DNA from 4 places in the Sodalis sp. RH14 genome. Region 2 is predicted to be linked to each of the others. Evidence: predicted binding sites of a transcription regulator. Region 2 holds the regulator's gene; each other region holds the start of a gene.
What was found. The regulator Fur, encoded in region 2, represses iron uptake genes when iron is present. The targets are predictions, from matches to a motif close to ATAATAATGAGAACNACTATCAA.
Positions count from the first base shown of each region.

Region 1: the regulator Fur is predicted to act here: its motif matches at 3,411-3,433, upstream of exbB (tol-pal system-associated acyl-CoA thioesterase).
Region 3: the regulator Fur is predicted to act here: its motif matches at 3,987-4,009, upstream of ACL2XQ_RS18555 (Nramp family divalent metal transporter).
Region 4: the regulator Fur is predicted to act here: its motif matches at 4,221-4,243, upstream of ACL2XQ_RS07700 (TonB-dependent siderophore receptor).

Region 1 is NZ_CP178739.1:4,971,966-4,979,450, forward strand. It holds gene ACL2XQ_RS22605 (carbapenam-3-carboxylate synthase domain-containing protein) at 52-720, shown strand; gene ACL2XQ_RS22610 (SDR family oxidoreductase) at 974-1,873, shown strand; gene exbD (TonB system transport protein ExbD) at 1,934-2,359, opposite strand; gene exbB (tol-pal system-associated acyl-CoA thioesterase) at 2,363-3,337, opposite strand; gene metC (cystathionine beta-lyase) at 3,764-4,990, shown strand; gene ACL2XQ_RS22630 (DedA family protein) at 5,081-5,746, shown strand; gene ACL2XQ_RS22635 (AraC family transcriptional regulator) at 5,773-6,642, opposite strand; gene dkgA (2,5-didehydrogluconate reductase DkgA) at 6,934-7,485, shown strand, end outside.
Region 2 is NZ_CP178739.1:1,305,883-1,313,367, reverse strand. It holds gene ACL2XQ_RS05835 (alpha/beta fold hydrolase) at 1-26, shown strand, start outside; gene ybfE (LexA regulated protein) at 234-533, shown strand; gene fldA (flavodoxin FldA) at 712-1,227, shown strand; gene fur (ferric iron uptake transcriptional regulator) at 1,583-2,053, shown strand; gene alsR (transcriptional repressor AlsR) at 2,616-3,503, shown strand; gene alsB (D-allose transporter substrate-binding protein) at 3,525-4,460, shown strand; gene alsA (D-allose ABC transporter ATP-binding protein AlsA) at 4,518-6,056, shown strand; gene alsC (D-allose ABC transporter permease) at 6,035-7,015, shown strand; gene alsE (D-allulose 6-phosphate 3-epimerase) at 7,025-7,485, shown strand, end outside.
Region 3 is NZ_CP178739.1:4,086,673-4,094,157, reverse strand. It holds tRNA gene ACL2XQ_RS18590 (tRNA-Val) at 1-75, opposite strand, end outside; tRNA gene ACL2XQ_RS18585 (tRNA-Val) at 117-192, opposite strand; tRNA gene ACL2XQ_RS18580 (tRNA-Val) at 249-324, opposite strand; gene gltX (glutamate--tRNA ligase) at 572-1,981, shown strand; tRNA gene ACL2XQ_RS18570 (tRNA-Ala) at 2,108-2,183, shown strand; tRNA gene ACL2XQ_RS18565 (tRNA-Ala) at 2,250-2,325, shown strand; gene ACL2XQ_RS18560 (NupC/NupG family nucleoside CNT transporter) at 2,481-3,665, opposite strand; gene ACL2XQ_RS18555 (Nramp family divalent metal transporter) at 4,049-5,287, shown strand; gene mgrA (L-glyceraldehyde 3-phosphate reductase) at 5,465-6,454, opposite strand; gene ACL2XQ_RS18545 (aspartate/glutamate racemase family protein) at 6,776-7,468, shown strand.
Region 4 is NZ_CP178739.1:1,708,099-1,715,583, forward strand. It holds gene ACL2XQ_RS07680 (ABC transporter substrate-binding protein) at 1-80, opposite strand, end outside; gene opgB (phosphatidylglycerol--membrane-oligosaccharide glycerophosphotransferase) at 509-2,386, opposite strand; gene ACL2XQ_RS07690 (nuclear transport factor 2 family protein) at 2,764-3,201, opposite strand; partial or broken gene ACL2XQ_RS07695 (helix-turn-helix transcriptional regulator) at 3,727-3,972, shown strand; gene ACL2XQ_RS07700 (TonB-dependent siderophore receptor) at 4,283-6,427, shown strand; gene ACL2XQ_RS07705 (MFS transporter) at 6,543-7,485, opposite strand, start outside.

The DNA.
Region 1 (7,485 bases), 2.3 Mb from region 2:
GGTTATTTTTTATAACAGTAATTAGCATAATTAATAGTTACAAGAGGGTGTATGAGCAATCGTTTTTGTGTCATCCTTAACCAAGGAAATAATATCTTAACCATCACATCACGTCCGCACGGAAAAATACATCGGTTAAGGCAAGGCCAATTATTTATCGGTGACGGCACACCCTATAAGACGTATAATCAGGGAGATGAATCATGGCATATTATCGGCCATATCGACAACCTGCCGCTGCTAAATTACTTATTATTCAATTATTACCCCTCCGGCGCCGATCCGATCAGCGAAGAGATCATCAGCCTGGCGGTGAAGCGCCACGGCATGAGCATCATTGCGCTGCTGAAAGGTGATTTTTGCATTATCCATGAAGACGCGGAAGGTAACCTTACGCTGGTGTCAGAAGAGGAAGACGAGTGGTGCGCGCCGGCGGGCGCTGATACCATCGCGGGATCCGCCGCGATAAACGATGAAGGCCCCTGCACGCCGGCGGGCGCGTATTCGTTCTACAGCGCGAACGGCAACACAAACCATTGCGACGCCGTGCCGGCATGCCTGAGTCCCGCGGGCGAATATTTGGGGCAGCGCCGTATATGCGTCACACGCTGGCGCGAGCACAATTTACATTTTATCCGCAGCTTCCGCAGCCGCGTGGACCCGGGCAGCAGGAGTGTTAACAGCGACAATCCGCCTGATGCCAAGGGTTATTTTTTCTAGACCTTGATCATTATTACTCTCTTATTTTTTTGAATAAAAACCCGGGTAATTTTATTAATTTATAGCATGGTAATTTAGTCAATTGGAACATATCCATTAATTTTAAATAAATATTAATGCACCTGTTGGCATTTTATGGTTATTTATAATTGAGATTAAAATAATCGCTCTAAATTTTTATATTCGACAAATCCGTAAAATCAACTAGGCTTAAGTTTAAATAGGTATGCTTATTATTTAAAAGGAGAGAAAGATGGCTGATTTTGATCAATATACCATGCGTAATCCCGTGACCCAATATACCCGGGAGGACTTTCCTGAACAACGCCAGGACGCGCCCGGACTACAATCCGACATGACCCCGGTTCCTGATTGCGGTGAGCAAACCTATCGCGGCAGCGGCCGCCTGGCCGGACGCAAGGCCTTGGTTACCGGCGCTGATTCCGGCATCGGACGCGCCGTGGCCATCGCCTATGCCCGGGAAGGGGCGGATATCGCCCTGGCATATCATCCCGATGAACATAAAGACGCCGAACAGGTAGCGGAACTGATTAAGGAAGCGGGACGCAAAGTATTTATGCTGCCCGGTGATTTAAGCGACGAGTCGGTAAATGTCAAAGTGGTGGAAGATGCGTACAACCAACTGGGCGGCCTGGATATCCTGGCGCTGGTGGCCGGGAAACAAACGGCGGTGGAGGATATTGCCGATCTGACGACCGAACAGTTCCGCAAAACGTTTGAAACCAATGTCTTTTCACTGTTCTGGATGACCAAGGCGGCGTTGCCGTACCTGCCCGCCGGCGCGTCCATCATTACCACCTCGTCCATCCAGGCCTACCAGCCCAGTCCGTCGTTACTGGATTACGCGGCCACCAAAGCCGCCATCCTGAACTTTACCCGCGGACTGGCTAAACAGGTCGCCGCCAAAGGCATCAGGGTTAACTGCGTGGCGCCCGGCCCCATTTGGACCGTATTGCAGGTGTCCGGCGGACAGCCCACCGAAAAGCTGCCTTCATTCGGCACGCAGACCCCGCTTGGCCGTGCCGGTCAACCCGCCGAACTGGCGCCCATCTATGTCTATCTGGCTTCGCAGGAATCCAGCTACGTCACGGCCGAAGTCCACGGCGTCACCGGCGGCAATCACTTAAGCTAACCGTTCCATGGCGGGCCAGGCCCGCCAGCACCGGCTCAAAGCCGCCGAATTCACAGCAGCCTAGCGCTTGCCGCCGGATTCCGCCCCAACCAACCCCACCTTGAAGTACCCTCCCTGGCGCAGGTTATCCATTACCGACATCAAGGTCTCGTAATCAACGCTTTTATCAGCCTGGAAAAAAATCGTGGTGTCTTTATTGCCCTGGGTCAGCGTATCCAGCGACGTCGCCAGGTTAGCCGGTGTGACGGGTTGATCACCGAGGAACAACTGCTTATCCCCTTTTACCGACAGGTAAACCGGCTTTTCCGGACGCGGCTGCGGGGCCGCGGTGGAGTTGGGCAAATCCACCCGGATATCCACCGTTGCCAGCGGGGCGGCCACCATAAAAATAATCAACAACACCAACATCACATCGATAAACGGCGTCACGTTGATATCGTGCATCTCCCCGTCGCCGTCAATGTCTTCATTCAAGTGCATTGCCATCGCTTAACCTATCCGAAACTTTGCCACGGCATGCGCGCTTTGACGCCCGGCGCTGGCGGCCAGATCCAAATCACGGCCCAATAACAGGAGAACCTGCGCGGCGCAATCTCCCACCATGGCTTTATAGCCGGCGATAGTGCGCGCAAAAATATTATAGATAACCACGGCGGGGATAGCGGCGAACAGACCGATGGCCGTGGCCAGCAGCGCCTCGGCAATGCCCGGCGCCACTACCGCCAGGTTAGTGGTCTGGGTATGGGCGATGCCGATAAAACTGTTCATGATGCCCCAAACGGTCCCGAATAAACCGATAAACGGCGAAATGGCGCCGATGGTGGCCAGAAAACCATTGCCTTTACCCATCGCGCGGCTGGTGGCCGCGACGCTGCGTTCCAGCCGGAAGGCGACACGCTCTTTAATGCCGTTGCTGTCGTTAGACTCGGCGGAGAGATCCAGCTCATTTTGCGTCATGGCCAGCAGCCGGCCGGCGACGCTGGCTTCTTTAAATGCCGCCGCGGCCGAAAAAGCCTCGTCCAGGCTCTTCACCTCCGCAAGCGACGCCATCTCGCGGCGCAGCCGGCGTTTCGCCGACGACAGTTCGGCGCTTTTACCAAAAAACAACGCCCAGGTGATGATGGAGGCAATCAGCAGCCCAATCATCACGGTCTTGACCACCACATCGGCATGCTGATACATACCCCATACCGACAGATCCATCTGCGGCAGCAACCGCTGGCCGGAGGCGTCGACAGGTATCGCCTGCGGCAGCATTTGCGGCACGCCCTCGTCTTGCGGCGCGGCGACGGCGGCGGTTCCCATCGGCGCGGGGGCGGTATCCGGCGCGGCGGCGGCGGCCGGCCCTGTCAGGCCAAATACCATAAGCATCGCGACGGACATGCCACGCAACACTGCGGATAATGAATAAGCACGTCGCTGCGCCCTTTGGGACAGGACCTGGACCCGTTGTAAAACAGCCATTTTCACGCTGCGCCTCCACCTAAAACTTTGCTAAAAAATAATCCAGCCAGAATGATAGCAAACAGAACGGGAATTGATAGTGGTTCTCATTATTATTTGTATCAACCATTCTTGCGCCACCGACAACCCGCGATAAAATTTATCCTGCGCTCATCAACCTAATAACACCTCGCCATGGAAAATAACGTTATTAACACTTCGGTTAAAGAACCGTTCAGTTCCCGCACGCGCGGGTTACGGCGGCGGCGGCGCTTATGCCGGATCCCTCTTTTTAAATCAAAATTAATATTATTATAAATCGTTTCAGCCCGGCCAAAACGCCTGCCGCCGCGGCGTATTCATGTTAACGTAGCACAGCGAACACCGGCGTCATTGCGCCGGTGGACCCTTCAGTACAGACAATCAGTTAAAGGCGTAGCGTGGATAATGAAGGCTAAGAAAATCGAGACGGCGTTGATTACCGCCGGCAGGGATAAAAAATATACCCAAGGGTCGGTCAATGCGGTTATCCAGCGGGCCTCGTCGTTGGTCTTTGACTCGGTCCAGGCGAAAAAAAAAGCCACCGCCGGACGTGCCCAGGGCGAGCTGTTCTATGGCCGGCGCGGAACGCTGACCCATTTTTCCCTGCAGCAGGCCATGGTGGAACTGGAAGGCGGGGCGGGATGCGCCCTATACCCCTGCGGCGCGGCGGCAGTGACCAATGCCATTCTCTCGTTCGTCTCGGCGGGCGACCATATCCTGGTTACCGGCTCAGTCTATGAGCCGACCACGGATTTTTGCCGCCATATCCTGGGCAAGCTGAATGTCGCCACCACCTGGTTCGATCCGCTGATAGGCGCCGGGATCGCCGCCTTAATCCAGGAAAACACGCGGGTGGTATTCCTGGAATCGCCGGGGTCCATCACCATGGAAGTACAGGATATCCCGGCGATCGTGAAAGCCGTTCGCGCGATCAACCCCGATATCGTGATTATGCTGGATAATACCTGGGCGGCGGGCATTTTGTTGCCGGCCCTGGAACTGGGCGTGGATATTTCCATCCAGGCCGGCACCAAATATATTATCGGTCACTCCGACGCCATGCTCGGCACGGCGGTCGCCAACGACCGCTGCTGGGATCAGTTGCGCGAACAATCGTATTTGATGGGCCAGATGGTGGATGCCGATAGCGCGTATATGGCCGCGCGCGGCCTGCGCACCCTGGGCGTGCGTCTTAAGCAACACGCCGAGAACGGCATGCGGGTAGCCTCCTGGCTGGCCGGCCGGCCGGAAGTGGCGGTGGTCAACCATCCGGCGTTGCCCAGCTGTAAAGGCCATGCGTTTTTTGTCCGTGATTTTACCGGCGCGAGCGGACTGTTCTCTTTTGTGCTGAAAGCGCGTCTGAGCCAGGCGCAACTGGAGTATTATCTCGATCACTTCATCCATTTCAGCATGGCTTATTCATGGGGTGGTTTTGAATCGCTGATCCTGGCCAACCAGCCCGAGGACATCGCGGCTATCCGCCCCGCCGGCGGAGTCGACTTTACCGGCACCCTGGTCAGGCTACATATCGGCCTGGAAAATACCGATGACCTGATCGCCGATCTCGCCGCCGGTTTCGCCAGGATTGAGGAAGCGTCTCATCGCGCATACCCGGGATCAGGTCTAAAATAGTTAATAAATATTGTCTGATTGCGTACGCGATCGAGGACAGACAGGGATGTTAACGTTAAGCTGCCAATAAAATGAGATAAGCAGGTAGAGATGAGCGTATTACATGAGATTATCCGCGCGCTTTGGCAACAGGATTTCGCCGCCCTGGCAAATCCGCGGGTAATCGGGATAGTTTACTGTGTGATGTTCGCCACCCTATTCCTGGAAAACGGATTGCTGCCGGCCTCGTTTTTACCCGGCGATAGCCTGTTGCTGCTATCGGGCGCCATGGTGGCGAAGGGGGTGATGGCGTTTATACCCACCCTTATCATCCTTACCGTGGCGGCAAGCCTTGGCTGCTGGTTCAGTTATCTGCAGGGCCGCTGGCTCGGGGATACCCGTATTGTCCGCGGCTGGCTGCTGCACCTGCCCGCCCATTACCATCAGCGCGCCTACGCGATGTTCAATCGCCATGGCCTGATGGCGCTGCTGGTCGGCCGTTTCCTGGCGTTTATCCGCACGCTGTTGCCCACCATGGCGGGAATTTCCGGCTTAAGCAGCACCCGTTTCCAGCTGTTTAACTGGTTAAGCGCCCTGATATGGGTCGGCACGCTGCTGACGCTGGGATTCGCCATCAGCCATGTGCCGTTGGTAAAACACCATGAAGACCAGGTGATGATGATCCTGATGGTGCTGCCGCTGGTATTGCTGTGCAGCGGGCTGGTAGGCACGCTGGTGCTGCTGCTGCGCAAACGCAAGGTCAAGGATGCCGCCTAGCCCCCTTTTTCTCCCCCCGGCGGGGGTTATATCTGCAACGCCGGGTTATGTCCCGGCACGCGCACGCGCGCCACGTCTTCCCGGGGCGAGATACCGAAATAACGTTTAAACTCCCGGCTGAACTGCGAGGGGCTTTCATACCCCACCTGCATGGCCGCGGTACCGGCGTTCAGTCCGTCATGCAGCATCAGGATGCGCGCCTTATGCAGCCGGTAGGTTTTCAGGTATTGCAAAGGCGAAGTGCTGGTCACCGCTTTGAAATTATGATGGAACGCCGACAGGCTCATATTGACGTCCGCCGCCAGTTGCTCGATGGTCAGGTTATCGGCAAACTGCCGTTCAATTTTTTTCAGGATCTTGGCGATCTGGTTAAAATGCGATTGCCGGTTCGCCAGGGCGTACAGCGCGTCGCCGCATTCGCCCTGCAGCAGGTAATACAGAATTTCGCGCACCACGGCCTGCCCCAGCACCCGCGCGTCCAACGGCTTATCCATAATATCCAGCAGGCGTTCGGCGGCACAAAATAATTCTTCGGTCAGCGGCGCGGCGTTAATGCCGCTTGACCGGGGGGTAACCGGCCTGAACTGCGCATCGTCCCCCATATCGATAATCAAATCCTGCAGCATCAGGGTATCGACGCCAATAAACAATCCCACCAGCGGCTCTTCCCGCGAGGCGAACGTCTCGCATTCGAACGGCAGCGGCACGCTCAGCAGCAGATATTGGCTGGCGTCGTAAACAAAGGTTTTGCCGCCGAGATAACCGGTTTTACGGCCCTGGAACAGGATAATGATGCCCGGCTCGTACATTACCGGGGTGCGGGCATAATAGGCGTCGGCATGCAGCAGCTTCACATGGGGAATGGTCACGGCCTTGTCCTCCCGCAACAATTGCATGGCGCGCAGCGACAAACGGGTACAGAGGGATTGATTTTGCGTCATGGCAAGGTTCTCTTGTTTGTACGATCCTACAGGTATAGTGCCTTTTTTTACTCCTTTTCTATAGTCTTTTGGAGAAACAGGCAAATAGCGGACAGGAATAAGCATTGAGTCCCAGCCGTTGGATGATCACAATGGAGGGGTACTCACGCCACGCAACACCGCAATTTCTACTAGAATAACCGATCTCGCAACGAGAGATCCCTGCCGGCCTGAACGGGACCGGCGCATGGAAAGTAAGGAGAAATGATGTCGACGCAACCTACAGTAAAATTTCATGATGGACGTACCATGCCACAGCTCGGGCTGGGCGTTTGGCAGGCCAGCAACGAAGAAGTCCTGAAGGCGGTGCAGGAAGCGCTGAAAGTCGGTTACCGCTCTATCGACACCGCGGCCATTTACAAGAACGAGACCGGCGTCGGCGAAGCGCTGCAGGCGGCCGCATTGCCCCGTGAACAGCTGTTTATCACCACCAAGCTGTGGAACGCCGATCAGACGGTGGCGCCTAAGGCGCTGGAAGAAAGCCTGAAGAAGCTACAGCTTGATTATGTCGATCTGTATCTGATGCACTGGCCGGTACCCTCGCAGGATACTTATGTCCAGGCCTGGCGCGATATGGTCAAGCTGAAGGAGGAGGGACTGGCAAAAAGCATTGGCGTTTGTAATTTCCATGCTCCTCATTTGCAGCGCCTGCTGGATGAAACCGGGGTTACGCCGGTGATTAACCAAATCGAACTGCATCCGTTGCTGCAACAGCGCGAACTGCGCCAATGGAACGCCGCCCACGATATCCTGACCGAA
Region 2 (7,485 bases):
CCCTGGCCCGTTTCCTGGAAGAATAGGCCGGGCCGCCGCCGGGATTAGCGCCGGCGAGTTTAATATTGTCGTTTGCTACCGGGCTGGGGTAACATGGCCCGCTGTGTTTTATGGCAGCCCCGGCGTACATAAAACATAACGTTACGGGCGATGCGCGTCCGACGGCGTAGCCAGCCACGCCGCCGGCCGGGGTTTGCCCGCCTGCTTCTTGATGCACAATCCCTTCATGACCTATGGCAAAAGAACAAACGGACCGCACCACCCTGGATTTATTTATCGATGAGCGGCGCCCGGGAAGACCGAAGACGAACCCCCTGTCCCGCGATGAGCAGTTGCGCATCAACAAGCGTAACCAGCTGCGCCGGGATAAAAAGCGCGGCCTGCGCCGGGTGGAGCTGAAAATCAACGCCGAGGCGGTGGATGCGTTAAATGAGCTGGCCTACCGGCAAAACCTGTCGCGCAGCGAGCTGATCGAATTGATTTTACTGGCCGAGCTTGAACGGCAACAAGGCGCGGATCCGCATCCGGAATAAACTTGCCGGCCCGGTAAAGCGCCATCCCGTCCAGGGCCCAAGGCCGCGGACGGGGCAAATTTGCGACAAAACCCGGCCGGCGAGTTTCTCCCCGCATAAGGGTCTGCTATGATTGCCGCAGAGCATCGCTGATTCTGTTACGGAACATATCCATAATATTTAAGAGGTTTTCAAACTCATGGCAACTGTAGGCATTTTTTTTGGCAGTGACACCGGCAATACCGAAAATATTGCCAAAATGATTCAGAAGCAACTGGGTGCGGATGTTGCCGAAGTTCATGACATTGCCAAAAGCAGTAAAGAAGACCTGGCGCGGTTCGACACCCTGCTGCTCGGCATCCCGACCTGGTATTACGGCGAAGCGCAATGTGACTGGGATGATTTTTTCCCCACCCTGGAAGAAATAGATTTCTCCGGCAAAAAAGTGGCGCTGTTCGGCTGTGGCGATCAAGAGGATTACGCCGAATATTTCTGTGACGCCATGGGCACCATTCGCGACATTATCGAGCCCAACGGCGCGACCATCGTCGGTCACTGGCCCACCGCCGGCTATCATTTCGAAGCGTCGAAAGGACTGGCGGACGACAATCACTTCATCGGCCTGGCCATTGACGAAGACCGCCAGCCCGAGCTGACCAATGAACGCGTGGACGGCTGGGTGAAGCAAATCAGCGCTGAATTGCAACTCAGCTAAAGTAAAGCCGTGCGGGAGGGTGCCGCCGCCGCGGCGCCCGGCAAGAGAATCGGTTGCCGTCATGGCGTCGGGACGGCGCCGCCAACCTCACTGATAACTAAATCCTTTCAAATTAATAGATACAAGTTTTTAACTTTTATCCACAACGCGGTACAATAGCGCAGCGGTTCCACCCTTTTTAGCAAAATGTTGCAGAATTCGCCCCCCGAAACGGGCTATAGTTGTTAACAAGGCGCGGTTTTCATTTTGGACAGGCAGTCTTATAATGAGACGGCGTCACATTTTTCGGGCCGACCGATGTTATAGGCTAAGCTAGCCTACAATCAGATTATCAAAGTAACAGGACTAAACCCGCATGACTGACAATAATATTGCATTGAAGAAGGCCGGCCTGAAAGTCACCCTTCCCAGACTGAAGATTCTGGAAGTGTTGCAAGATCCGGAATGCCATCACGTCAGTGCGGAAGATCTGTACAAAAAACTGATCGATATGGGTGAGGAAATCGGCCTGGCCACGGTATATCGCGTGCTAAACCAATTTGACGACGCCGGTATCGTAACCCGCCACAATTTTGAAGGCGGCAAATCCGTTTTTGAACTGACGCAACAGTATCATCATGACCACCTGATCTGTCTGGACTGCGGCAAGGTTATCGAATTTCGCGACGAGTTCATCGAAGCGCGCCAGCGTGATATTGCCAAAAGGCACAATATCAAGCTGACCAACCATAGCTTATATCTGTATGGGCATTGTGAAATCGGCAACTGCCGCGAAGACGAAACGCTGCACGATCACGCCGATATGCTCAACGGCGTAAAAGAATAACCGCGGCGCGGTCCGTTTCTCCAAAGCGGCTGTTATCGCGCCGCTTTCTCACCCTGCAACGATTTTTTCAATGAGGCTAAACGCCGCCCGTCCCCTTCCCTGGTAACGTTTCCTTCCCGAAGCGCGTCGACAAGCGTCGTATCCGCCAATCACCGCCGTGCTCACCGCCGGCAAACTCCAGAAAACTTCACAGAAAATAAAAATAAATAAAGAATAAATAGAGGCCCTGGGACGCTATTTTGGGCTCATTTGCGTAATCCATTGAAACGACAGCGTTTTTATTGCGATTTTTTCACCGGGTAAATTATTCTGTGAATCTTATGATAAAGCTATTTTTCGCTGCCAGCAGTAAGCGACAACAAAAGATACATTTTAATTATATGATTTTATTGAATTAATATAGCCAAAAATACCTTCCTGAAATTAACCCGGATCGGTGACTCGATTTTTACACAAAAAGTTAATTTATAAATTAATAAAAAACGTGAAGTTCGCAGCAGATTTTAAACTTTCGCCATGGTGATATAGTGACAGGCAATGTTAATCACCAGAGATAATCCAGATGAATGATGCGGAACTGCAAAACGATATGCCGCGCGGCATAGGCATTGCTCCTTATATTCGTATTAAACAAGAAGGCATGACTGAAAACGAAAGCCGGATAGTGGAGTGGTTTTTATCACCCGGCAACCTCACCGACGTCTCGGGGATCAAAGAGGTGGCCCTGAGTCTGGGCCTGTCGGAAGCCATGATTGTCAAGGTGTCGAAAATTCTCGGTTTCAGCGGCTTTCGCCAGCTGCGCAGCGCCATCGTCGAGTACTTCGAACATGCCGACCATGATATCACCGCCGAACTCTCGCCCACCGACAGCCCGGAGGATGTGGTCAACAAGGTGTTTAACCTGACCGTGCGCACCATTGTCGAAGGCCAGGCGATAGTCGACGCCAACGTCATCCAGCAGGCGGCCCAATGCTTTTTTGCCGGCCATCAGCGCGAGCTGTACGGCGTCGGCGGCTCTAATTCCATTTGCGCGGACGTGCAGCATAAATTCCTGAAAATCGGCTTGCGTTGCAATGCCTACCTGGACGCGCATTTGATGATGATGTCGGCCTCCCTGTTGCAACCGGGCGATGTGGCGTTAGTGGTATCCCATTCGGGCCGCACCAGCGATCTGAAACGGGTGGTGTCGATTGCCAAGGATAATGGGGCCAAGATCATTTGTATTACCCATAGCAGCAATTCCCCCATAGCCCAGCTGGCTGATTTTAATATTTGTTCACCGGCGCCGGAAACGCCGTTATTAGGCAGAAACGCTTCGGCCCGTATTTTGCAGCTTACGCTGCTGGATGCGTTTTATGTCTCGGTAGCGCGGCAGGATATCGAGCTGGCGAATAAAAACCTGGAAAAAACGAGTTCCATTACCAAGTACCTGAAGCGTGATTATAAATAATTCTCTTTTGGAGATAGAATAATGAATAAATTTCTTAAATTGGCCGGTGGCGCCGCCTGTGGACTGATGTTGTCCACCGTGGTCCACGCGGCAGCCGATTACGCCGTTGTTCTTAAAACATTATCCAACCCTTTCTGGGTAGAGATGAAACAAGGCATTGAGAAAAAGGCCCAGGATCTCGGCGTGACGGTGGATATATTCGCGTCACCGTCGGAAGGCGACTTCCAATCGCAATTACAATTATTCGAGGATTTAACCAATAAGAATTATAAAGGCATCGCCTTTGCGCCTTTATCGGCGGTGAATCTGGTGATTCCCGTCGCCAAGGCTTATCAGAAAGGGATTCACCTGGTAAACCTCGACGAAAAAATCGATTTAGCCAGCCTGGCCAAGGCCAAGGGCAACGTCGAAGCCTTTATCACCACCGATAATGTCGCGGTCGGCGCGAAAGGCGCCAAATTTATTATCGATAGCTTGGGCGCCCAGGGCGGCGAAGTGGCCATTATCGAAGGCAAGGCCGGCAACGCCTCGGGCGAGGCGCGGCGCAACGGCGCGACCGCGGAGTTCAAGGCCAACAGCCATATCAAGCTGGTGGCCAGCCAGCCGGCGGATTGGGATCGCATCAAGGCGCTGGACGTGGCGACCAATGTGCTGCAACGTCATCCCCAGCTGAAGGCCTTCTACTGCGCCAACGATACCATGGCGATGGGCGTGGCGCAGGCGGTGGCCAACGCGGGACAGACCGGCAAGATCCTGGTGGTCGGCACCGACGGTATTCCCGAGGCGCGCAAGATGGTCGCCCAGGGCATGATGACCGCCACCGTGGCCCAGAATCCGGCGGAAATCGGCGCCAACGGCCTGGCCATCCTGGTGAATACGGTGAAAGCGGGCAAGCTGATTGCGCTTGATGCCCAGCCGAAAATTGAAACCGTCGATTCTATATTAGTCACCAAATAGTCCAGGTGCCGCAAGACCGCCTATTCCCGCCGTCTTGTCATTAATCCGGAGAGTAATATGAGCACTCCATATATTAAAATGGAGGGGATCGCCAAATTCTTTGGTCCCGTCCAGGCGTTGCAATCAGTTGACCTGGAAATATACCCTAATGAGATACATGCTTTATTAGGTGAAAACGGCGCCGGCAAATCAACCTTGATGAAAATACTTTCCGGTATTTATGAACCGACGGCGGGGAAAATAATAATTAATGATGTCGAGTACGCGAAGCTCGATCATAAAGTCGCTGCCAGATTGGGCATTGGTATAATTTACCAGGAATTAAGCGTTATCGATGAATTAACCGTGTTGGAGAATTTATTTATCGGCCGTCTGCCGGTAAAAAAAGTGTTCGGCGTAAACGTGGTGGACTGGCACGACATGCGTACCAAAGCGGCTATTATGCTGCTGCGCGTGGGGCTGAAAATACGGCTTGACGAAAAGGTGGGCAACCTGTCCATCAGCCAAAAGCAAATGCTGGAAATCGCCAAGACCCTGATGCTGGACGCCAGGGTGATCATCATGGACGAGCCGACCTCTTCCCTGACCTATAACGAAGTGGATTATCTGTTCCTGATCATGAACCAGCTGCGCCAGGACGGCACGGCGATTGTCTATATATCGCATAAGCTTAACGAAATACGCCGCATCTGCAACCGCTATACGGTGCTAAAGGACGGCAGCAGCGTCGCGTCCGGGCAGATGGGACAGGTGACCAACGATGATATTGTCCGGCTGATGGTCGGGCGCGAGCTGCAAAACCGCTTTCGCTCCCTTAAGGAGAAGGTTGGCGGCGACACGGGGGACGCCGATATCATCTTTGCGGTGGAGAATATCACCAGCCGGGATAAACGCCGGGTCAAGCACGTCTCCTTCCAGGTAAAAAAGGGCGAAATCATGGGTTTTGCCGGACTGGTGGGGTCGGGACGCACCGAATTCATGAACTGCATCTTCGGCGTTGAACCGAAAAGCAGCGGCAAGGTGATGCTGCATAATGTCGATATCACGCCCACTTCGCCGCTGGACGCCCTGAAGAAGGGCATGGGATATATCACCGAAAGCCGGCGTGAAAACGGCTTTTTTGATAATTTTTCCATTGCGCAGAATATCGCCATCAGCAAAAGCCTTAAGGATGGCGGCTATAAAGGTGCTCTGGGATTATTTAATCCGGATAAGGAAAGGCAGTTGGCGGAAACGCAGCGGCGGCTGCTATCGCTAAAATGCAGCTCGGTGGACCAAAATATCACTGAGTTATCCGGCGGCAACCAACAAAAGGTATTGATATCAAAATGGCTCTGCTGCGAGCCGGAGGTTATTATTTTTGACGAACCTACCCGCGGCATTGATGTCGGGGCCAAGGCGGAAATTTATAAGGTGATGCGCACATTGGCCGCCACGGGAAAAACCATATTGATGGTGTCATCCGAACTGCCGGAAATCATCACCGTATGCGACCGTATCGCAATATTTTGCGAAGGAACATTAGCCCATATTCTTGACAACAATGAGAGTATCGGGGAAGAAGATATTATGACATGGGCTCTGCCACAAAGCTGAGGGAAATAAAAATGGAGAAGGCCACCTTTAACTTCCAGAAATTCTGGGATCAGTACGGCACGTTTTTTATCCTGGCGATTATTGTTGCCATATTCGGCTCTATATCCAGTGAATATTTTCTGAAAACCAACAATATTACCCAGATCCTGGTACAAAGTTCGGTAACGGTCTTGATTGGCATGGGCGAGTTTTTCGCCATCCTGGTGGCGGGCATCGACCTGTCGGTGGGGGCTATCCTGGCCTTGTCGGGCATGGTGACCGCCAAGCTGATGCTGGCGGGTCTTGACCCGGTCTCCGCCGCGCTGATTGGCGGGGTGGTGGTCGGCGGGCTATTGGGCGCCATCAACGGTTGCCTGGTTAACTGGACCGGCCTGCATCCCTTTATTATTACCCTCGGCACCAACGCTATTTTTCGCGGCATCACCCTGGTCATTTCCGATGCCAACTCGGTGTACGGCTTCTCATTCGGCTTTGTTAACTTCTTTGCCGGCAGCGTACTGGGTATTCCGGTACCGGTGATTTTTGCTTTGATCATTGCGGTTATCCTGTGGTTTATTACCGCGCGCACCCGGCTTGGCAGAAATATTTACGCCCTGGGCGGCAACAAAAATTCGGCATTTTTTTCCGGTATCGACGTTAAATTCCATATGCTGGTAGTGTTTATTATTTCCGGCATCTGCGCCGGGCTCGCCGGCGTGGTATCCACCGCGCGCTTGGGCGCGGCCGAGCCTTTGGCCGGCATTGGCTTTGAGACCTATGCCATCGCCAGCGCCATTATCGGCGGCACCAGTTTTTTTGGCGGCAAGGGACGAATATTCTCGGTGGTAATTGGTGGTTTAATTATTGGCACGATTAACAATGGCCTTAATATTCTTCAGGTGCAAACGTATTACCAATTAGTTGTCATGGGGGGATTGATTATCGCCGCCGTGGCTTTAGATCGACTTATCAGTAAATAGGTAACCGATATGAAGATATCCCCTTCTTTAATGTGCATGGATTTATTAAAGTTTAAAGAGCAAATTGAATTTATCGATCGTCATGCGGATTATATCCATATCGATATCATGGACGGGCATTTTGTGCCCAATCTGACGCTGTCGCCGTTTTTTGTCGAGCAGGTCAAGCGCCTCGCCAGTAAGCCCCTGGATTGCCATTTAATGGTCACCCATCCGGAAGATTATATCGACAGCCTGGCGAAGGCGGGCGCCGGCATGATTACCCTTCATCCGGAAACCTTGTCCGGCCAGGCCTTTCGGCTTATTGAGAAGATCAGGTCCCTGGGATTGGGCGTGGGATTGATACTCAATCCTGAATCGTCGGTGGAGATGATGAAATATTATATCCATCTGGCGGACAAAATTACCGTCATGACCGTCGATCCCGGTTTTGCCGGCCAGCCGTTTATCACCGAAATGCTGGAAAAAAT
Region 3 (7,485 bases), 2.8 Mb from region 2:
GGTGGGTGATGACGGGATCGAACCGCCGACCCTCTCCTTGTAAGGGAGATGCTCTCCCAGCTGAGCTAATCACCCATTTCTGTAAACGAACATCAAAACAATACCGACTTAAGAAGTGGTGGGTGATGACGGGATCGAACCGCCGACCCTCTCCTTGTAAGGGAGATGCTCTCCCAGCTGAGCTAATCACCCACTTCTTACCGCGTATTACTTCTATTTCTCACAGCGGAGCCACTTAGAAAATTAAGTGGTGGGTGATGACGGGATCGAACCGCCGACCCTCTCCTTGTAAGGGAGATGCTCTCCCAGCTGAGCTAATCACCCCGCCGTGTGGAGTCGCATTATAGGGATACTGCCAAGTGAGTCAACGATTTTTGAAAGTAAAAAGTGTGTTCGTCGTAAAATTAGTCAAGATGAACGGGTTTGCGCCTTTAATCTCTGCAAAAGGAGCAGCAAAAGTGGAACAGCGTTGAGGAATCGGGCTGGAGTGGTAGAATATTGTCCACTTTTTATAACCGGCCGGGAGCATTGCTCCCGACTGTCAGCCATGCGTAATAAGGCAGTGTTCCTGATGAAAATTAAAACCCGTTTTGCGCCCAGCCCCACCGGCTATCTTCATGTCGGCGGCGCCCGTACCGCTTTATATTCATGGCTGTTTGCCCGTAGCCAGGGCGGGGAGTTCGTGCTGCGTATCGAGGATACCGATCTTGAGCGCTCCACCCAGGAAGCTATCAACGCCATTATGGACGGAATGAACTGGCTGAACCTGGATTGGGATGAAGGTCCTTACTACCAGACCAAACGTTTCGACCGTTATAACGCGGTGATCGACGACATGCTGGTGCAGGGCACCGCCTATAAATGCTATTGCTCCAGGGAGCGCCTGGAAGCCCTGCGCGAGCAGCAAATGGCCAACGGCGAGAAACCGCGTTACGACGGCCGCTGCCGCCACAGCCATGAACAGCATGACGATGCCGAGCCTTGCGTGGTGCGTTTCGCCAATCCCCAGGACGGCTCGGTTATCTTTAATGATAATATTCGCGGCCCGATTGAATTTAGCAACCAAGAGCTTGACGACCTGATTATCCGCCGTACCGACGGCTCGCCCACCTATAATTTCTGCGTGGTGATTGACGACTGGGATATGGCAATCACCCATGTTATCCGCGGTGAGGATCATATCAACAACACGCCGCGCCAGATCAATATTCTCAAGGCCCTGGGCGCGCCGGTGCCCGAATATGCCCACGTCTCGATGATCCTGGGCGACGACGGCAAGAAGCTGTCCAAACGCCACGGCGCGGTGGGCGTAATGCAGTACCGCGACGACGGTTTTCTGCCTGAGGCCCTGCTGAATTACCTGGTGCGCCTGGGCTGGTCCCATGGTGATCAGGAAATTTTCTCCATCGAAGAAATGAAGCGGCTGTTTACCCTGGACGATATCAGCAAATCGGCCAGCGCCTTTAACACCGAAAAGCTGCTGTGGCTTAATCACCACTACATTAATCATCTGCCGCCGGAATACGTCGCCACCCACCTGGTATGGCATATGGAACAAGCGGGCATTGATACCCGCAATGGGCCGCAACTGGCGGAGCTGGTGACATTACTCGGCGATCGCTGCAAGACCCTGAAAGAAATGGCGGCCTCATGCCATTATTTCTATGAGGATTTCGAGCAGTTCGATGCCGACGCGGCCAAAAAACATCTGCGCCTGGTGGCCCGCGAGCCGTTGGTGCTGGCGCGCGCCAAACTGGCCGCCCTGACGTCGTGGTCGCCTGAACACGTGCATAACGCTATCGAGGAGACGGCGGCGGAGCTCAACGTGGGCATGGGCAAGGTAGGGATGCCGCTGCGCGTGGCGGTCACCGGCGCGGGCCAGTCGCCGGCGCTGGATGTCACCGTCCATGCCGTCGGACAGTCACGTTCGTTGGCCCGTATCGATAAGGCGCTGGACTATATCGCCCAGCGCGCCGGATAAACCGTTCGTTATCGAGGATTTGACGGCTTTTTCAGCGTTTGATGCGTTAATTTCAATTAGCCGTTGACACTGTTTGCCGGGTTTCATATCATGCGCCCCGTCCACCAGACATGATGTGTCGGGTACGGGGCTATAGCTCAGCTGGGAGAGCGCTTGCATGGCATGCAAGAGGTCAGCGGTTCGATCCCGCTTAGCTCCACCAATCACCTCGATTGGCCTGATATGATGATGTTTTACGACGGTGTTCGTGTTACCCAGGAAGTACGTTGGGGCTATAGCTCAGCTGGGAGAGCGCTTGCATGGCATGCAAGAGGTCAGCGGTTCGATCCCGCTTAGCTCCACCACATTAAAAAAACCGGCTTCTGGCCGGTTTTTTGTTTTTATATCTTGTGCGTGCATGCCTGGCGCCGCCTCGATTTATCGCGTCAATCCTATAAAAAAGGCCGGGTTTCCCCGGCCCCAACCGCACCGTCGTTATGACGGCAAGATGGACGGCGGTTTAAATTACCAAACCGGTGATGGCGGCGGACAGCAGGCTGACCAGCGTCGAGCCGTACACCAGCTTCAGGCCGAAGCGGGATACCACGTTGCCCTGGTGTTCGTTAAGGCCTTTAATCGCGCCGGCCACGATGCCGATGGATGAAAAGTTGGCAAACGACACCAGGAATACCGACAGGATGCCGACGGAATGCGCGGACAGTTGGCCGGCAACCTTTTGCAAATCCATCATGGCGACAAACTCATTGGAGACCAGCTTGGTGGCCATGATGCTGCCGACCCGCAGCGCCTCGTCGCCCTGGATGCCGATGACCCGGGCAAAGGGATAAAATATATACCCCAGTATGCCCTGGAAGCTGATGCCGAACACCAGGCTGAACAAGGCGTTTATGGCGGCGATAATGGCAATGAAGCCAATCAGCATGGCCGCGACGATAATGGCCACCCGGAAGCCCGCCAGGATATATTCACCCAGCATTTCGAAAAAGCTCTGTCCTTCATGCAGATTACTCATCTGCAGCTCTTCTTCCTTGCCGACCTGGTAAGGATTGATCAATGACAGCACAATAAAGGTGCTGAACATATTCAATACCAGCGCGGCCACCACATAGCGCGGTTCCAGCATGGTCATATAGGCGCCGACGATGGACATCGATACCGTCGACATCGCCGTGGCCGCCATGGTGTACATCCGGCGTTCGGACATCTTGCCCAGGATATCCTTATAGGCGATGAAGTTTTCCGATTGCCCCAGGATCAGCGAACTGACGGCATTAAACGACTCCAGCTTGCCCATACCGTTAATTTTCGACAGCAGGGTACCGATGATGCGGATAATAAAAGGGAGCACCCGGATATGCTGCAAAATACCTATCAGGGCCGAGATAAATACAATCGGACATAACACATTCAGGAAAAAGAATGCCAGGCCCTGTTTATTCATATTACCGAAAACAAATCCTGTCCCTTCGGCGGCAAATCCTAGCAACTTATCAAACAGCGCCGAGAATCCCTGCACAAAACCCAATCCAATCTGCGAGTTGAGGAAAAAATAAGCAAGCAGGACTTCAATGACTAATAGTTGAACAATAAAGCGCAGCCTGATTTTTTTACGATCGTGGCTGACCAATAACGCCAGGATTGCCACTACGGCAAGAGCGAGGACAAAATGAAAAATCCGGGACATAGTTGCTCCAGTTATGAGGCAGGCAATAATTTGCCGCTCATTCTATGTAACGGTCGAACTAAAAACGAGTTATAAGTTGCAAATATATAAAAATCCTCTAGCAGAAGATGAGGATAGCGAGGCGGTCACAGATAAGTCGCGAAAAAAGTTAAATTTATATCCAATTATGTTAATAGTGTGCTAATGTAATTTAGTAACCCATTGGCGCTTCTAAGCCGGTCCAATTAGGGATGAAACTGTCATTAGGCTGGGTTTTGCCCCCTTTATGCTCATCATCATCGTCATCTATCGCAGAGATAACCCGAAACGTCCTAAATGCGCTTGATAATTATTATCGTTTGGATAGGATGAAGCTAATTCGATGGATCATAAGGGTCACTGATATGCTGAATAGCCGAACTGCGGACGGTGTCAATCGCGCATCACGCAAGGTAAAGCTCTCATTGCTTGGCCCGGCGTTTATCGCGGCGATTGGCTATATCGACCCCGGTAATTTCGCCACCAATATCCAGGCGGGCGCCAGCTTCGGGTACCGATTGCTCTGGGTGGTGGTGTGGGCCAACTTTATGGCCATGCTCATCCAGCTGTTGTCGGCAAAGCTGGGTATCGCCACCGGCAAGAACCTGGCGGAGCATATCCGCGATCGCTTCCCGCGCCCGGCGGTGTGGGCCTACTGGATACAAGCTGAAATCATTGCCATGGCCACCGATTTGGCGGAATTCGTCGGCGCGGCCATCGGTTTTAAAATGCTGCTGGGCTGCTCGCTGCTGCAAGGCGCAATCATTACCGGCATCGCCACATTCTTGATCCTCATGTTGCAACAGCGGGGTCAAAAACCACTGGAATTGGTCATTGGCGGGCTGCTGCTGTTTGTCGCCGCCGCCTATATCGCGGAGCTGTTTTTTTCGCAACCGAATATGGCGGAACTGGGTAAAGGCATGCTGCTGCCCAGCCTGCCGAACGGCGACGCGGTTTTCCTGGCCGCCGGGGTGCTGGGCGCCACCATTATGCCGCATGTGATTTACCTGCATTCTTCCTTGACGCAAAACGGACTGCACGGCAACCGCGCCCAACGCTACTCCTCGACTAAACTGGATGTGGCCATCGCCATGACCACCGCCGGTTTTGTCAATCTGGCCATGATGGCCACCGCGGCGGCGGCATTTCACTTCAGCGGGCATACCGGCATCGCCGATCTGGATGAGGCCTACCTGACCTTGGCGCCGCTGCTGAACCATACGGCGGCGACGGTATTCGGTTTAAGCCTGGTGGCGGCGGGCCTGTCCTCCACCGTGGTGGGCACCATGGCCGGGCAGGTGGTGATGCAGGGATTTGTGCGTTTTCGCATACCGCTGCTGGTAAGGCGGGTGGTCACGATGCTGCCGTCCTTTGTGGTTATCATGATGGGGCTGGACCCGACCCGTATCCTGGTATTAAGCCAGGTCCTGCTCAGCTTCGGCATTGCGCTGGCGCTGGTGCCGCTGCTGACCTTTACCGGCAACCGCGTCCTGATGGGCGACATGGTGAATTCGCGTCTGATCCAGACGTTGGGGTGGGTTATCGTGGCGGTGGTGGTAACGCTGAATGGCTATTTGATGGTGGGCACCGCGTTCGGCCTGTAACCGGACTTTATCTTCTCCGGCTATCCGATACGCCACCCTACCGCAGGGGCCGCACCCGGCGCGTTAAGGGCAATGCGTGTCTATGGGGTTGGTCGGGCGCGGTTTATGCGCCCGACCGAGGCTCCGTGGCACGCCGGGCCCGCCAATACCGGGCGGAAATTGCGGGCCGGCGCGGCCTTATGCCAGTATCGCTTCGATACGCGCCAATTCGTCGGCGCTGAATTCGCGATTGGCCAGCATCCCCACCGCGTCGTCTATCTGCGAGGTTTTGCTGGCGCCAATCAGCACCGACGTTACCCGATCGCCGCGCAGCACCCAGGCCAGAGACATTTGCGCCAGCTTCTGGCCGCGTTCCAGGGCAATATCGTTCAGGCGCCGTACCTTATCCATTTTCTGCGCGGTAAGCTGTTCCGGCGTCAGGGTCAGACCCGGTCTGGCCGCCCGCGAATCCTGTGGTATGCCGTTCAGGTAGCGGTCCGTCAGCTGACCGCCGGCCAGCGGCGAAAAGGCTATCGACCCCACGCCGTTCTCAGCCAGCACATCAAGCAGTTCCGGTTCCACCCACCGTTCAAACATGGAATATTTGGGTTGATGAATCACGCAGGGGGTGCCGAGGTCGTTTAATAGCGCCAACGCCTGCCTGGCGAGCGCGGCGGGGTAGTTGGACAGGCCGATGTAGAGCGCCTTGCCCTGGCGTACCAGCAGATCCAGCGCGCTCATGGTTTCGGCAAGCGGCGTAGCGGGGTCCGGACGATGATGATAAAAGATATCCACGTAGTCCAGGCCCAGACGGCGCAGGCTCTGATCCAGGCTGGACACCAGATATTTTTTCGAGCCCCAGTCGCCGTAAGGCCCGGGCCACATGGTATAGCCCGCCTTGGTGGAAATAATCAGCTCGTCACGGTAGGGGAGCAAATCCTCGCGCAGCAACCGGCCGAAATTGGCTTCGGCGGATCCCGGGGGCGGCCCGTAGTTATTGGCCAGGTCAAAATGGGTAATGCCTAAGTCAAAGGCGCGGCGCACCATGGCGCGGCTGTTTTCCAGCAACGTGACGTCGCCGAAATTATGCCACAGGCCGAGCGACACCGCCGGCAGTTGAAGACCGCTATTACCGCAGCGACGATATAACATATCGTCGTAACGCGTTGGATTGGCCAGATAAACCATAAAGTATCCTTTTATCATTACTATCACGGTAGGAATCGGTCACCGCTTAATTCGCCGGGCAAGCGACGGCATAGGCTTACCGGCAACGGTGGATTATCCTGGTCGGATAATATATTGCGCTTTGCATCAGTTAAGCGATAAATTCCATTAAAAATAACTCAGACTACTGACAAACAAACGTGCGCGAGCTTGTCGCGGGTGTGATGGGCAAGCACCGTTTTATCATCAAACTCAGTTAAAAATAACCCTTCCCTGACAAACAATACAAGCGCTACGGGTGCCGCGGCATTGACCCGGCCGAAGACGCACGAGGATCACACAGTGAAAACACTAGGACTGTTAGGCGGCATGAGCTGGGAATCCACTTTACCTTATTACCGCTTGATTAACCAAGGCATTAGCGGCGCATTGGGCGGGTTGCATTCGGCGGATCTGGTGCTGTACAGCGTCGATTTCGCCCAAATCGCCCGCATGCAGGCCGAGGGTGATTGGCAACGGGCGGGCGATCTGCTGGCGGCCAAAGCGGTATTGCTGCAAAAAGCCGGTGCCGAGGCCATCGTCCTTTGCACTAACACCATGCATAAGGTGGCGGACACCATTGAATGGGCCTGTCCACTGCCGCTGTTGCATATCGCCGATGCCACCGCCCGGGAAATCAATGCCCGTGGCCTGCGGCGGGTCGGGCTATTGGGCACCCGCTTTACCATGCAGCAGGATTTTTATCGCCGGCGGTTCGAGCATCCGCACGGCATCGAAATCACCGTTCCGGGCGCTGCGGAAATGGACGCGATTCATAACATCATTTTCGAGGAGTTATGCCTGGGCAAGATCCGCGATGAATCGCGCCACACCTTCCGGCGCATTATTGCTTCGCTGGAGAGCCAGGGCATCGAGGGACTGATCCTCGGCTGCACCGAAATCGGCCTGCTGATCGGCGAAGACGACGCAACGGTGCCGCTGTTCGACACCACCACCCTCCACGCCGCCGCCGCGGTGGCCTTTGCCCTGGGATAAAGGCGAATCCGAAAGCA
Region 4 (7,485 bases), 400 kb from region 2:
GCAACGGAGACGATACTGCCTAACGCTAACACAGTCAGCAGCGATAACGCTGAAGGCCGGCTATTAATGAATAAGGCCATTTGCTTTTCCTTGATATAATTTTAATATAATTTAACCACTTCATGGGGTTATTCCATGGCGCTGGTTTTCTGCTGAGGAATATTACATAGGCAACGATAATTAACCACGTATAAAAAAGCATATGTTTATCACCACTAAGCATAAGAATAACTTATGACCTATCGGGCCAGTGGCCGGCGGGCATTTATGCCAGTGAACACGGGGCGTGGGCGCGGCACCGCGCGCGATTTAAATAAGAATAATAATTATTACTCAAGACAATAAGAAATGAATTGAAGCCGGTGGCGCGGGATATTTTATCAAACCGCAGCATGAGGATGTTTAATAAATAACCATCGCTGCGGCATTTTATCGCCGGGACAGGGGCGGCAGGCTAAACCGGCGGGCGCTATCACCGGCGCTGCAACCCCCGTCCGGTGCCAGGGGGTTAATTTGTCGCGGGAGCGGATAAGTTCAGTCTGCCGACGGTCTGCTCAAACTGCGCCTCATCGCCCTGCGGCAGTTTTTTGAACGACACCTTGCCGCGATACACGTCGGAGTCGATTTTAACGATGTTCGGCTGGGTGCTCAGGTTGCCGACGGCGACACAATAATTGGTTACCTGGCTCAGCGATGGATCCCAAATATCGGCCATTTTATTACAGTCATCAATCCATAAAAATTTATCCCGGGCATTCAATTTCGCCAATTGCTGTTTTAACGGTGCGGATAAATACACGTCGAACATCGGCTCAATATTATTTTTATCAATTTTTAAAATCAACGGTATTTTAAATTGAACGCCGGAAAAGCCGATGGTTTTGGCATTTACATCAATTTTATATTTTTTTATCTTGGTCGGGAAATCCCACTGCCGGATAACATCCGGTATCCATGCGGTTATCTTATCATCGAGATTTAAAAAATAGGTTGATAACGATGTGGAGGATAAACTGCTCCGGCCCAGGCCGATATAGTTATCGCCCCCCAGCACATCCAATACAGTCGCGCCGTTATCCAGCGTGCTGCGCTTAACATTACTGACCTGGGGCTGCTCCTTGTCGCCGCGCAGGATAAAGAACAGATCCTTTCTGTCGTGCTGATTTAAAATATCATAGGCGGTATTGTTCATGGCCAGGTGATCGGAAGACACCACGATCACCGTATTTTTGAAATAGCCCGATGCGCGGATTTTTTTGATAAGCCCCGCGATATGCTCCTGGCTGCAGGCCACGGCGCTTAGGGAGCTGTTTTCCATATTGTCATACGCATAGGAGCGATTGGTGCAGGATCGCGAAATATATCCGTCCGGATGATGGGTGTCGACGGTCAGCGCAAATAAGGCAAACCGCTGTTTTTGTTGCGACAGCGCAATAAATTTATCATAGACCAGATCCAGCAGGGTATCGTCATACCAGCCCCACTCGTTGCGGTAGTCGGGATCCTTGACCAGTCCCTTAAGCTCCTGGAAACCATAGATATGCTCAAAACCATGGGACTTCAGGAACAGGCCTTTACCGGCAAACGCCATATCGGCCCCCTGGTAAAAATAGGTATCGTAACCGGAAGCCTGCAGTATATCGCCCAGGCAAATATCATGGGGGTAAAAGGTCGATAACGAACTTGAGGCATTGCCGTCAAAGGGGGCGAATAACGGAATGCCGCACTGCGACGCCACCATTCCGGCAATGGTGTAGCCGGTGCCGGGCAATTGGGTAGTATTGCTGAAATCTATAGCATCGTTTTTCTGACTGTTAAGCTCGGTGGTTAAACCGGCAAAGGCGTCCTGATCGAAATAGGTTCTTTCCAGGCTTTCGGCATAGATATAAATAAGGTTGGGGCTGTCTTTCGCCAGTGTTTTGGACGGGGTTCTGTAATAGGTATTAAAGTCCGTATCGCCGCTTGCCAACTGGGATTTAACCAGGCCGGCAATTTCACCGCTGGCCGGCGTGGCAATCACGGCGACCACGGCCAAAACGAGAGCCAGCAGGCCGTAAGCCGTACGGCCGCCGCCGGCTTTTCTGAATAGCAACAGCCATGACATCAGGCTGAACACCAGCAGGGAAGCCAGGATGAAACCGGCAAAGGGCAGGATGTACTTGCCTAATCCGGCGCCGGTTAAACTGCTGGTCAGGGTATACAGCACCGAATCATTGATGCCGGCGCCGGTAAAGTAATTACTGGCGACCCTGACTAAATTAAGCAGAATATAAATACCTAAAACAAACAGCACTAATGAAAACAAATATTTATTTTTTTTGGCTTTCGTTGAATAAATAATAACCGCCGCTATAAATAATACTATCGACAGGGTTTCCGCTGACATTGTTCTCCCTCCATCGGGCAGTAAGGGAAATACCTCCGGCTATAGCAGCAGCGTTTCAAGGCGGTCTTCCGGTAAGGGATGGGTGATAGTTATCTGTATAGCAATTAATCCGCTACGGCGCGAGATTTCATTACCGTTTTGTGACAAGCCGCGCCGGCGGGTGGTGCGGGTAAAAAGAATTGAACGGCGAAATACAAGAAATTATTTTTTTAATCAATTGATTTAAAACAGTAAAACTTCACCGCTCGGCTAAAAAGCAGGAGATGAATTCTTTTTGCGTTGACAAAAAGTTACATTTTTTTTACAGCGGAAAGCCCGGTGGGCGCGGGGAAAACGACGCAGCGGCCCTCATATCCGAGAGCCGCGCTGGCAGGGGTTTATTTAGGCAATGAATAGGCCTGGCGCGCCAGGAGCTTCCAGGCGCCCGCCGCATTTTTCTGCCATACCTGCATGACGCCGATTTTCACTTCGCCCGGCTTGCCGCCGTCTGCGGTTTTCGCCTGCAGGATATGCCTGACGATGGCCACGTCGCCGTCGACCTGCACGGTTTGGTCTTTGAGATCCAGCGTCAGGAATTTGGATTGACCGGTGACGATGGCATCGACAAATTCGGCGTTGTTCTGGATTTTACCGCTGGAGTGGCCGTAGCTCAGCGTCGGCGCGCCCACTTTCTCCAGATCGGCTTTCTTGGCGCTGACCATGGCCTGACGCATGGTTTCCACCGCCTTGGTTACCGCCGTGGCATCGGCGCTTTGGGCGAAACAGCTGCTGCTCAACAGCAATGAAAGAAGGGCCGCGCCTGCAATTTTATACATGGTTATTCCTTACCAGTGACATCGTTAAAGAGGGGCAATGCTAACCAATTTCATGAGGTTACCGTTGTGACTGATCTCATGTATTTCAAAAAAAATAGTTTTTATTTATTTTTAATAAAACATTGTTTTGAAATTATCTCAAGCAATTGTCCGCGGAACATTGTGCGGGATGGCGGCAAGCGTTTCAATGTGATTAAACTCACAATTTTTGGCATTAATAAATTATTACTACCACGGCAATCTGTGCCACCGGGTGTAAACCCCTGATTGACATTGCGTGGCGGTCATAGCAATCAGAAAAGATCAAAAAACTCGGAAATTATTAAAAGCACGGGATTTTTGCGGGGCAGGGGAAATTTACTGAGTGGAATGATGGCGTTACACACAGCACAAAATCAGGCCGGCAATTGCCGGCCCTCACCCTGATGTGTGTTCTATTCTTATAAAGTGTTTAGTTATTCTAAACAACTCTGATGTTAAGTGATGCTAAACAGATTATCAAGCTAACTTTACTCATATTTGAAGATGATTCCAAAACGCCTGAAAGAAGCCCGGCACAGGGCCCAGCTGACACAGGAAAAGCTGGCGGTCATGGCTGGCATCGATGAGTCCACCGCCCGTTCCAGAATTAGTCAGTATGAAAATGGGATATATCGTCCCAATTTTGAAACCTGCTGTGCGTTTGCCCGCATCCTGAACGTACCCGAATGCTATTTCTACACGCTGGACGATGAGTTTGCCGCCGCGCTGCTGGCGCTGTATGTCTCGCACGCGGCATCGGCCAATATGCGTCTGGCGTCGAATGAAGGAGAAGAAGAAAAAGAAGAAAAAGAAGAAAAAGACGCTGCCGACTGGCAAAAACGGGGTTAAGCCTACCGCCGCCAGGCCATCTTAGACCTAACCCTTTCCATTGCCGTATCGAGGCGTAGCAACGTCTCGCAGCCGCCATCCCGCCCCGCGTAAGCCTTGCCGTTCCGGCCAATTCCTTAAATGTGTTAAATTATTTCTTGAATCAATAAATAAGAAAGATAATAATTCTCATTTAGTTTCAATTTCATTCACCTGTCAATGGAAAGATATAATGAGAAGGGTCTTGCGCTTAACACGTTCCACTCTGCTGTGTTCACTCGCTTTCGCGGCGCCGTTATTCACCTATGCCGAGGATACCCTGGTGGTTACCGCGGCCCAGACGGCCGACAGCGCCGATGCGCCGACCCGGGGCTACACAGCCAACACCAGCCGCGGAGCGACCAAAACCGATCAGCCGCTGATTACCACCGGCCAGTCGGTGTCGGTGGTGACGCGCCGGCAAATGGACGATCAGGCCGCCCTGACGGTGAACAGCGCGTTGAATTATACGCCGGGGGTATTTACCAACTTCGCCGGCGGCGCGACCCGCTACGAGACCGTTTCCCTGCGCGGATTCCACGGCGGCGATACCAATAATACCTTCCTGGACGGCCTGCGGTTGATGAGCGACGGCGGCAGCTATAACAACCTGCAAATCGATCCCTGGTTCCTGGAGCGCGTCGATGTGATTCGCGGTCCGTCGTCGGCGCTTTACGGCCAGACCATTCCCGGCGGCCTGGTGATGATGACGTCCAGACGCCCCCGTTTTGCCAGCGAAGGGCATATCAAGCTGATGGCCGGCAATAACGCCACCACCGGCGCGGCGTTCGACTATACCGGCGCCGTCAGCGATCAATGGGCGTTCCGCCTGACGGGCATCACGCGCCATAGCGATACCCAGTACGATCACCAGCGCGAGGAACGCTATGCCATCGCGCCGTCGCTGTTATGGCAGCCGGACGGCAACACGTCGCTGCTGTTAAAAGCCTATCTGCAAAAAGATCCGTCGGGCGGTTATCACAGCGCGGTGCCGGCGGACGGCAGCCTGTACGCCAGCAGCGGCGCCAAGCTGGACCGCGGGTTTTTTGACGGCGAAAGCAGCCTGAATACCTTTAAGCGCCGCCAGCAAATCTACGGCTATGAATTCGACCATAGCATCGACGACGTCTGGTCAATCCGCTCCAACGGCAGTTATACCCATGCCAACGTCGACCAGCAGCAGGTTTACCAGATTGGCTGGAACAGCGATCGTACATTGCTTAACCGCTATTATTCCGGCGAATCGTCCTCGCTTGCCGCTTACGCCATGGATAACCAGCTGGTGGCCGATTTCAGCACCGGCGACCTACAGCATAAAGTGGTGCTGGGCGGTGAATACCATGAATATACCAACGACCTGTGGGACGACAGCGCCTACGCCACCCCGCTCAATGCGCTCACCGGCGTCAGCGGCGGCCCGGGGCTGTTCACCGACTACGGCCTGACCGTGCCGGGCGTCACGCGCGTCGATGCCAAACGCCGCTACTCACAAAGCGGGGTCTATCTGCAAGATGAGATGACGCTGGATAAATGGCACCTGGATCTGTCCGGGCGCTACGATCGCATCGTGGCCAAAAATACCACGTTCAATACCGACACCACCTACCGGCGCCAGGACGATCATATCAGCGGCCGCGGGTCGCTGCTGTATGCCTTTGACAGCGGCATTTCGCCTTATGTCAGCTTTAGCCAGGCCGTCACGCCGCAGGCCTTGTCCGGCGCCGACGGCAACCTGTTGAAACCGACCACCAGCGAGCAGTACGAAGCCGGGATAAAATACCAGCCCCCCGGTACTTCGTCGCTGTATACCCTGGCGATTTACGACCTGACGCAAAAAGATGTGGCCAACCGTATCGTGCAGGGCAGCTATTATGTCCCGGCGGGCAAGGTACATTCCCAGGGGATTGAACTGGAGGCCCGCACGCAGCTCACCGAGCGTCTGGCCGGCATAGCCGGCTATACCTATAACCGGGTACGCTTCAGGGACGCCGTGGACGGCAACGACGGCAACACGCCTTATGTCACGCCGGATCAGATGGCGTCGCTCTGGGCGCAGTACCAGGCGGATTACGGCATCAACCTGGGCGGCGGGGTGCGTTATATCGGCCGGCAGTGGGCAGATAATGAAAACACGCGGCGCGTGCCGTCGGTGACCCTGCTGGATGTTTCGCTACGCGCCGATCTTGCCGCCTGGAACCCGCAGTGGAAGGGGGCCTATGTGCAGCTTAACGCCAATAACCTCACCGATCGGAAATACGTGGCGGCCTGTTATGGCACCGGCTATTGCTATTGGGGCGCGGAGCGCTCGCTGGTGGCCACCGTGGGCTACGATTTCTGATCAACAGGCAAAAGGCACGGGCCGGGGCAAGGATGTCCAGGCGCGTCAAGGGGGAGGGGAGAGGTAAAATAGGCAGATGAGGGGGGGCGGGTTTCCCGCCCGCCCCTATACAGGATTACGCCGGAACGTTTTTCAGCACCAGCCGCTGGATTTTACCCACCACCAGCAAATAGCACAGCATCGACATAATGGCCGAGCAGCCGACAAAAATCAGCGCGCTGTTAAACGAGTGCAGATTCTTGACCAGAAAACCAATCAGCAACGGGGTGACGATGGAGGCGACATTGCCGAACACGTTGAAGATGGCGCCGCACAGGCCGATCACCTCTTTCGGCGCGGTATCCGCAATCACCGGCCAGCCCAGCGCGCCGAAGCCTTTACCGAAGAATGCCAGCGCCATCAGCGCCACCACCAGCACCGTATTATCGGTGTAGTTGCAAAGGATCATGCTGGATGCGAGCAGCATGCCGAACACGATCGGCGCCTTGCGGGCAAAGGTAAGCGAACAGCCGCGCTTAAGCAGGAAATCCGACACCACGCCGCCCGAAATACCGCCGACAAAACCGCATAACGCCGGAATGGAGGCGATGATGCCTACCTTAAGGATGCTCATCCCTTTTTCCTGCACCAGATAGATGGGGAACCAGGTCAGGAAGAACCAGGTAATGGTGTTGAGGAAATACTGGCCGAAAAAGATGCCCAGCATCATACGGCTGGTGAGCAGTTGCTTAACGTAGTTCCATTTCGGTCCGTTATCCTTCGCCTTTTTGCTGTCCATATTGACCACGCCGCCGCCCTGCTCGATATAATCCAGCTCGGCGCGCGACGCGTAGGGGGATTCAAACGGGTTATGGACAAATTTTATCCACAGAAACGTCAGGATAAAACCGATGACGCCCATGACGGTAAAGACGTGTTTCCAGCTCCACGCATAGACCAGCCAGCCCAGGAAAGGCGAAAAAATCGCCAGGGAAAAATACTGCGCGGCGTTGAAAATCGACGACGCCGTGGCGCGCTCCTTGGCCGGGAACCACGCGGCGACAATGCGGGCATTTGCC